One region of the Levilactobacillus yiduensis genome, then DNA from elsewhere that is predicted to be linked to it. Evidence: predicted binding sites of a transcription regulator. Region 1 holds the regulator's gene; the other holds the start of a gene.
What was found. The regulator LexA, encoded in region 1, represses DNA repair genes until DNA is damaged. The targets are predictions, from matches to a motif close to CNAACANNTGTTNG.
Positions count from the first base shown of each region.

Region 2: parE (DNA topoisomerase IV subunit B) is a predicted target of LexA. The motif match lies at 2,279-2,292, and genes of this name have one in related genera.

Region 1 covers NZ_JAMXAZ010000009.1:89,413-94,200, forward strand. The annotation lists gene NGM66_RS07250 (ABC transporter ATP-binding protein) at 1-737, opposite strand, end outside; gene NGM66_RS07255 (YneF family protein) at 874-1,098, opposite strand; gene NGM66_RS07260 (DUF896 domain-containing protein) at 1,199-1,447, opposite strand; gene lexA (transcriptional repressor LexA) at 1,641-2,270, shown strand; gene NGM66_RS07270 (nucleoside 2-deoxyribosyltransferase) at 2,342-2,782, opposite strand; gene NGM66_RS07275 (hypothetical protein) at 3,024-3,617, shown strand; gene NGM66_RS07280 (hydroxymethylglutaryl-CoA synthase) at 3,734-4,788, opposite strand, start outside.
Region 2 covers NZ_JAMXAZ010000005.1:95,191-99,978, forward strand. The annotation lists gene parC (DNA topoisomerase IV subunit A) at 1-158, opposite strand, end outside; gene parE (DNA topoisomerase IV subunit B) at 230-2,203, opposite strand; gene plsY (glycerol-3-phosphate 1-O-acyltransferase PlsY) at 2,484-3,110, shown strand; gene NGM66_RS04535 (aldose 1-epimerase family protein) at 3,587-4,462, opposite strand; gene hslU (ATP-dependent protease ATPase subunit HslU) at 4,592-4,788, opposite strand, start outside.

The DNA of each region.
Region 1 (4,788 bases):
GGGTCAAACATGGAATCCAACCGGTTCACGCGCCGGTTGATCTGAATGGTCTGGTCGACCTGACTGTCAAAGTCGGCAACGTCGGCGTCATCTTGACCGAGAGCCTTGATGACCTTGATGCCACTAATACTTTCCTGAGCCTTATTGTTCAGCCGCGAAAATGCCGCTTGAGACTCCCCAAAGGCCCGGTGAATCTTCTGTCCCAGATACCACGAGATGACCGCGAGAAATGGAAATGGCACGATGGCCAATAACGTCAGCCGCCAGTCGATCAATGCCATCATGGCAATCAACGTGGTACCCCCGGTAATAATCGCATCGGCGAATTGGAGAATCCCGCCGCCGGCGACCCGTTGGACGGCCTCCAAGTCATTGGTTGCGTGGGCCATCAGATCCCCGGTCCGATACTTCTGGTAAAAGACCCGGTCCATTTGCATGAAATGGTTGAACAGTCGGTTACGTAATAATTGCTCCAACCGGGCCGCACCACCCCAGATGGCGTTACGCCAAATGTAGCGCGTGCCATACTGGGCGAGTGCCGCCAGCGTCACGAATAATAAGTCCATGGCCAGCACGTGGCCCGTCATGGTCTGCCCGTGAATGCCATCGACCATGTTCCCGATGATCCGCGGGGGAATAATCGCGATGAGTGCCGTCAGCAACAAGCCAATGACCCCGACCAGGTATCGCCGCCATTCCAACCGGAAATACCAAGATAATTTGCGAAAAATACTCACGAACATCCCTCCTTAAAAATTAGAATATGATTAAAATATAGCACAGACTTTATCATTTTACTGGAAATCTGAGAAAATACAACGAAAAAGACTCGCTCCAGGAAGAAAACTGGAAGCGAGTCTCAAAAAAACCAACTTATTTTTTGTGTGCATTTTGTTGCATGGCGTTCATCATTTGATGAAGTTTCCGCTGTGAAGGCTTTTGGCCCATTTGCAACATCATTGCCCGTAATTGGTCTTCGTTGATTGGTGGATTGTCTTTCAGATAGTTTTCCATGTACTTCCGTGCGCCGAAAAAGCCACCCGCTGCACAGGCTAAACCGACGACGATCACGATTAAGATCCAGATCCAAGTTGCCAAGTCGTTTCCCCTCCTTTGATGAAGTCATTCATTTAACAATTCTACACAAACTTAAACCAAATTAAAAGAGCGAATCCCAAAAAGGACTCGCCATTACCGCTTAATCGTCCCGCAAGCCCTTGTTGCGTTGGATCTGACGGACCTTTTCAGGGGTAACTTCCTTGCCGTTCTTGTCGTAGACCTGCAGCATTTCAACTTGGCTACGGAAGCTGGCCTTGAAGAGCTTCAAATATTGTTGCCGTAAGCCAGCGCGTTCCGTCTTCTCAGCGGGCGTCAGGCCTTCAGCCTTGTTCTTGTGTGCGAGTTCGTTGATGCGTGTTAATAGGGTGTCCATTGTGGGTTCTGCCATGAACAGTCCTCCTTGTAAAAGTATTTGAGTTTAGTTACGTTATTTTCCTTGAAAATTCAAGTCGACACCTATCATATCAGGGTTATTTTCAAATTTCAACCAATTTAACCGAACATCTGTTTGAAAACGTTCGGTACCTATGCTACAATTGCACTAAACAAAACTACGAATGACGAACGAGGTGGCAGAAAAAATGAGTAAGGCTTCTGAAAGCAAACAAATCGCCGTTCTCCGCTTCATTTGGGAACGGGTCAATGAAAAAGGGTATCCCCCCACTGTCCGTGAAATTGGGGAAGCCGTTGCGCTTTCTTCAACGTCGACGGTCCACGGTCACATCGCCCGCCTAGAAAAGAAGGGGCTGTTAGTCAAGGACCCGACCAAGCCCCGGGCACTGGAAGTCACGCCCGCTGGGTTAGAAGAATTAGGCGTCCACGAAGAACAAACGCGAATTCCCGTCTTGGGAACCGTTACGGCCGGCGAACCAATCCTTGCCGTTCAGGAAGCCACGGACTACTTCCCCGTTCCGCCTGAATTTGAAAATGATGACGATCAGCTCTTTATGCTCACGATTCGGGGCGAAAGTATGATCAACATCGGCATCTTAAACGGCGACCAGGTCATCGTCCGCCGGCAACAATCCGCCGACAACGGCGATATCGTCATTGCCATGACGGAAGAAAATGAGGCCACTTGTAAACGGTTCTTCAAGGAAGCCGATCACTACCGGCTTCAACCAGAAAACGACACCATGGCCCCGATTATTTTGAATCACGTCAGCGTTTTGGGCAAAGTCGTCGGTCTATTCCGTGACGACGTCCACTAACGACCGCATACTTATGTTAAAAAGCCAGCTCTCCATCTGCGAGGGCTGACTTTTTTGCTGAAATTATCGGATTAAATGACTTTACCTTGGTAATGACTTTCTGGCAATGTGGCAAAATCATAGGCAGCCAAGGCTTCGGCTTCGCGGAGGTAGGCGTGGAGCCCTTCCGCTAGCATCAAGTTTAAGATGGTGTCCTTTTCGTGTAAGACCACGACTGGCTTCTTGCTGTGAAAGGCGTAACCAATCTCGAAGGCCGTCCCGGAGTCCACCTGGTCATCCACGAAGTCGACCAAGGCAACCACAACGTCCGCCTGGTCGATCTGGTGAACATCCATTTGGAAGGTTTGCGTCGCCCATTCAGGCGTGCCCATTTCTAGGCCAGGAATTTCACTTAACCGAGGGCTAAACACGTTGGCCACTCGGGGATTGGCAGCTAAGGCCTTTTCTGCCCGTTCGATCCGGGAAGTCTGTTCATCATCAAAGAAGGGTCCTGCTAAGTATACGTTAGTCAATCGAATCTCCTCATTTCTCTCTTGAATGTCTTTATTATACCCGAAACATTAACTCTATGCGATGGATTTTTGATTAATATTCGGTTATAATTCCCCGAGAAGCCGTTTTCATTGCTGAAGCCAAGAAAATATTCGAGTTTGCATAGTCTTTCACGTTTTGTTTGCTCTGGCCGACACGTCCTAACCTTCCTCACCGCTTTCATGCTATACTTAACCTAACTTATCATGCGGAGGGGTTAACATGTTCTTAGGAATTGCGATTCTGGGTGCCATTTTTATCGTCATTACCTTTTTTTCAGTAATCAACGCCGGGCGACGGGGAGAATCCCGGCGTGGGCCGCTGATCGTTTTAGTGCTCACGATTCTGGTCACGGCCGGTGCCGTTTGGAAACTGCCCTACTGGTCTGGCCATCAGCAGCGGGCCCAGTCAACCGAAAGTGCCGTTTCCAAAACGTCGGCCATCAGCTCGCAATCTGGTCAGGCCTTTGCTAGTAGCGACCACACCATGACCCAAGCAGATGCCGAAAAGCAGGTCACCCAACAATTAGCTAAGTCCCTGAAAAAGCTGGGGCCGGTGACCTTTGACCAGGCAACCAAGACGTACACACTGACCATTACCAATACCAGCCTAAAGAAGACCATCAAGGCCCTCCACGCGGACCCGAGTCAGGCCAAGCAAGCCAAATGGCCCAAGTTCGCGCACAACTTCATCCAAACCAGTGCCTCATTGAAGAAGGCTTTAGGTAAGGGCTACAGCTTGATCATCCGAGTCGGCAAGCAGTCTCCCGTCCTGGTCTACAAAGACGGCTACCTCACGAAGAACCAATTTGAGTAGATCAACCGAAATACGGTGACCAGTAGCATTTGATTTCGACTATTTAAAGTTCCTATGTAAAAAGGCGTTTGACGATTTCCGCCAAACGCCTTTTTAATTTCTAAAATTATCAGGATTCACCGTTGCCGGTACTGTCGCTGCTGGTGTTGCCGCCCCGCTAAATAGTATGGTGCGGTCACTTCGCCAACAGCCAACTGTGTATCACGACCATCATTGCTTAACTGTTGTTGGAAAATGGCCTCGTATTCGGCCACACTAACGGCTTGCCGGTCGGCCAACTGCTGCGCCAGGAAGGCCTCATCAAATCCGGAACGATACGTCGGCTGTAGCACACCACTGAAGAATTCGCCCTCAGCGCCGGACCCGTAACTGAAGAAGCCCAGCCGTTCACCACCGGTCAGCGTACCGTGCCGTAACAGGGACAAAAAGCTCAGATACAGCGATCCCGTGTATAGGTTCCCCACCTCACGATTGTCAGCTTGACTAGCTTCAAAGGCGGCCGTCAACGCTGCTTGTTGGGGCGTGGACGCTTCCGGTAAGATCTGCCGCAACCCCTTGCGCCCCATTTTCGTGAATGGCAAGTGGAATACAAAGGCTGAGAAATCAGCGATGGACCGAGCCGTCTGGGCCTGATAGTCTGACCAGACCGTTTTGAAGAAGTCCAAGTAGACGTTGGTTGAATATTTGCCATCGACCAGGGCTTCGGTCCGGTAGGTCGGCCGCCAAAAGTCCATCACGTCTTCTGTGTGGTAACTGCTGATGGCATCTAAGGCCAGGATACGGGGGTTAGCCGTGATCAGCATCGCCACGGCCCCGCCACCCTGCGTGACCTCACCGGCCGTTCGCAAGCCGTAGCGCGCGATGTCGGCACCAATGACCAATACCTTGGCCGTCGGATGGACCCGGACAAAGTCGGCCGCCAACTGTAGTCCTGCTGTCGCCCCGTAACAGGCTTGCTTCAATTCAATGGCGCGGGTGTTGGCGGGTAGCCCTAACAGGTGGGCCAAGTACACTGCGGTGGCCTTGGAATTGTCCACGCCCGATTCGGTGCCAAACAACACCATGTTGATGTCAGCCTTAGTCGTCGGGGTCAAAATCTGGCTGGCTGCATTGGCCGCCATGGTGACGACGTCTTGGGTTGGCGGAATGACCGCCTGTTTGGATTGGCCAA
Region 2 (4,788 bases), on a different contig from region 1:
GACTTGGCGGATTTCCGGAAGCCCTTGTCGTAGGTGTTGCCGTCCTTGTTCATTGAGAACAGAATTCGGCGTTGAACGGGTTTTAAGCCGTCGCGGATGTCGGGCAAGGCCCGTTCTTGAATGATTGACTTGGAGTAGCGGCCAAACCGGTCGCCCATGACTTCTTCCAAAGTCAGCTCTTGAATCTTTTGTCCTTCACTCACAAATGTTTACTCCTTTCGCCAGGCTCCTAGTCGTGGGACTCGGAAGCTTTCTCGTTTTCTAGCAGGCTCGCATCGTCGTCTTCCAACGTAAACTGGACGTTGTTTTCAATCCATTTCCGTCGGGGTTCGACCTTGTCGCCCATTAACGTCGTCACGCGGCGTTCAGCCAAAGCGGCGTCGTCGATCTGCACGCGAATCAGCGTCCGGTTGTCGGGATCCATGGTCGTGGCCCAGAGTTGTTCCGCGTCCATTTCCCCCAACCCCTTGAACCGTTGTAAATGGTAACCGCGGTTCGGAATCAGCTTCGTCTTGCGACTGAGTTCGTCGTTGGTCCAAGCGTAATCGGTCGTGGCCTTTTTACCGGTCGTCTTGATCTGATACAGCGGTGGTAAGGCGATGTAGACGCGCCCAGCGTCGATCATGGGCCGCATGTACTTGTAGAAGAAGGTCAACAGTAAGATCTGAATGTGGGCCCCATCATCATCGGCATCGGTCATGATAATGATTTTATCGTAATTGGCGTCTTCGATGTTGAACTCGGCACCGACACCGGCCCCAATTGTGTAGATCATGGTACTGATTTCTTCGTTTTTCATGATATCAGGTAGCTTGGCTTTTTCGGTGTTCAGCACCTTCCCCCGGAGTGGCAGGATGGCCTGAAATTTCCGGTTACGGCCCTGCTTGGCAGAACCACCGGCGGAATCCCCTTCGACTAAGAACAGCTCGTTTTTGGCCGAATTCTTGGATTGCGCGGGGGTCAGCTTCCCGGATAATAGGCGTTCATGCTTCTTGTGACGCTTGCCATTCCGGCTTTCGTCCCGGGCCTTACGTGCGGCCTCTCTGGCGGAACGGGCTTGGGTCGACTTTTTGATCAACATCTTCCCAAAGTCCCCGTTTTCCATCAGGTAGTAGCCCAGTTGCTCACTGATGATGCTGTCGACAATGGTCCGAGCTTCTGGCGTGCCCAATTTTTCCTTGGTCTGCCCCTCGAACTGCAACAGGTTTTCGGGTACCCGCAGTGAAATAACGGCAGACAACCCTTCCCGGACATCGGTGCCTTCCAGGTTCTTGTCGCGTTCCTTGAGGAGACCAACCTTACGTGCGTATTCGTTGAATGCCTTGGTCCAGCCACTACGCATACCGGCTTCATGGGTCCCACCATCTTTGGTACGGACATTGTTGACGAAGGACAGGAGGTTTTCCGTGTAGCCGTCGTTGTACTGAGCGGCGACCTCGACCTCAATGCCATCCTTCTTGCCGTCAAAGTACATGACGTCGCCTAAGGTATCCTTATCTTCGTTCAGGTAGCCGACGAATTCCTTGATACCGTCTTCAAAATGGTATTCTTCAGCGCGTTCTTGGCCCTCGCGTTCGTCGGTCAACGTGATCTTCACGCCCTTTAGCAGGAAGGCCGATTCACGTAACCGTTCGGCCAGGGTCCCAAAGTTGTAGACCGTGGTCGTGAAGATGGTACTGTCAGGTTTGAAGTTAATGGTCGTCCCGTTGTGTGCCCGGGTATTGCCCAATTTCTTGAGGGTTCCCTGGGGATGACCACCCTTGACAAATTTTTCTTGGTAACGGACGCCGTCACGCACGATGGTGACCGTTAAGGCACTCGACAGGGCGTTGACGACAGAAGCGCCGACCCCGTGCAGCCCACCGGACGTCTTGTAGCCGCCCTGGCCGAATTTCCCCCCGGCATGGAGCACCGTCAAGATCACTTCTGGCGTGGGAATCCCGGACGCGTGCATACCGACTGGCATACCCCGCCCGTGATCGACAACGGTAATGCTGTTGTCCTGGTGGATGGTAACGTTGATTTCCTTACCGTAGCCGGCCAATGCTTCATCGACGGCGTTGTCCACGATTTCGTAGACCAAGTGATGCAGCCCGCGGCCATCGGTTGACCCGATATACATACCAGGACGTTTACGAACAGCTTCCAACCCCTCCAACACTTGGATGGAGGAATCGTCATATTTTGGTTTTGCTTTCGCCATGCGTAAATCCCCTTTACTTTTACGATTTTTAACAAAAAATGTGTACGTGCAGAATACCCTTATTCTACCGCAAAGCGAACGTATGTTCAAATAAACAGTCAAATACGCTTGGGCTGGGTATCCAGTAACTTCATAATCATACCACAGGAAGCCAAAACCTGGCTAGAATTCTCTAGATAATTGGCGTTCTCGTGAAAACATGCTAAAATATAGACCAGCTTATCTGCGGTGAGCGCCAGTTTGGCGGTTCCCGCTGCGAGAAAGAGCGGAGGAATAACTTGTGAAATTATTTGGTTTACTCATCGTGGCGTACCTCTTGGGGGCCATTCCGAACGGCGTCTGGGTCGGCAAAGCCTTCTTCCAGACGGATATTCGCCAATCAGGGTCCGGTAATATCGGCACGACGAACACGTACCGGGTGCTGGGGCCTTACGCTGGAACGGCGGTCATGGTCTTAGACATTGCCAAAGGCTCGGTGGCCACGCTCCTACCCACCCTGTTCCATGTGACCACGATTCTAGGAAGCGCAACCCCCTTGTTATTTGGGTTATTTGCGATTCTAGGGCACACGGTCTCGGTCTTTGACCACTTTAAGGGTGGCAAGGCCGTGGCTACCTCAGCGGGGATGCTACTGGCCTACAACCCGTTGATGTTTGTCATCGCGGCCGGTCTGTGGGTCAGCTTGATCTACTGGACCAGCATGGTCAGCTTGGCCAGCATGATTGCGTTTAGCCTGATCACGTTGATCTCGCTGGCGTTTCAGGATTGGTATTTGACCGGCATTGCGCTGGTCTTGACCATCTTCGTGTTTTACCGGCATCGCAGCAATATCCAACGCATTCGTCAAGGAACGGAATCCATGGTCCCGTTCGGCCGCGGCTACAAGCGGCGTCAGGCACAGAAATAGCACTTATTTTTAAAATTTAGAGACACCGAGGGCTCTCAATGACTATAGGTCGTTGGGAGCCCTTTTGGTTAGATAATTAAAGCTTGCAAGTACAAAAACACCTGATAATACTCAGCTGACAAGGATTGTGAACATTAAATGAATCCACACCGCCATCTGCGGCTGTCAGAGATTACCCGCAAAATTTACAGGAAAATCACTGAAATAGCAACGTACATCTACATTAGTGGACAACCTGTCACGTAGCCGAGAGTGAGCTAAATTTGGACTCAGCCGTGGGAGTTTTCAAGTGGTCTTCTTGGAAACTGGCGTCTTCGAGACGTGATTTTCGGCTCGAAGCGAGGTTGAAGACCGACTTTTGGCTTCGACCGGTCCTTCCCACAGCGTCACGGTCCAAATTTGGCGAACGGTAAGGCGACCAGCACCGATCGCATGACATTCAAAGACTAATTTTATCCCTGTAAGCTCTAGTATCATCAGAAATAAGTAATCTGATAACTTGCCTGGAAACTGTCGTGGGCGGCCAGCTGGTGGATAGCCACCTTGGTCTCCAGATCACCGGTCGCCTCGACGTCGTCAGCTAGTCCCCACCAAGGTTCGAAGCACACGAATGGCGCTTGCTTGGGATATGGTGACCAGATGCCCACGTATGGTGCGCTGAGCGTTAAAGCAACACCGTGGTCGTTGACGCCACTGCTTAGCATCAGCGTCGTTTCCTGGTTGTCCAGGGTCAAGACCTTGGCGTCGTGGTCGAATAAATCGTGGTCCAAGACCATGGGTTGGGTGAGATCCATGGGTACGCTGTGTTGGGTATCACTGTACGGCCCCACTAACGGCACGCGTTGGTAGACCTTCTTGGGTGACACGGTGACTTGATAATCGCTGAAGTCGGCGGTTGGATCGCCCAGTGGCACGTTGAAGCCGGGATGGGCGCCAAATGAGAAGGTCAACGGCGTCTCTGCGGGATTATCAACGGTCGCCGCAAATTGTAGCTGGTGGTCCTCTAAGGCATAGTGCACCGTCAAGACGAAGTCAGATGGAAACAGCGCCTTGGTCTGGTCGTCAGCGGTCAGCTGTAAGGTCACGCTGGTTGCCGTCTGGTCCAACACCGTGAATTCACGGTCGCGGGCGAAGCCGTGTTGCGTCATGTGATACGTCGTGCCGTTGAGGCGGTACTGATTGTCCTGTAAGCGGCCGACGATGGGAAACAGTAGCGGTGCGTGACGGCCCCAGTAGGCTTTGTTCGCCTGCCACATGTATTCCATACCACTGTCATTGTCCTTTACACTGCTGAGTTCTGCGCCCAATGAGTTGATTTGGACTGTGAGATAGTCATTTTTTAACGTTAACATTTGCCGTGCCTCCAACTTTTACAGAAAATTCTGGGTCAGACAATTCTCAAGTTGTCTAGGCCATTTCCTCTATCATACCCTAATTCACCAAAAAGGACCAAGACAAATCGTCTCGGTCCCGCGAATCATTTATAGGATGTAGCGTGATAAATCCTTGTTTTGAACGATATCGCCAATCTTATCGTTGACGTAGTTTTCGGTGATCGTCACGTCACCAGACCCCATGTCAGGGCCTTCGTACAGCAGGTCTTCCAGGAGCTTTTCCAAGACCGTCTGTAACCGCCGTGCGCCAATGTTTTGGTTCTCGTGGTTCAATTCAAAGGCCA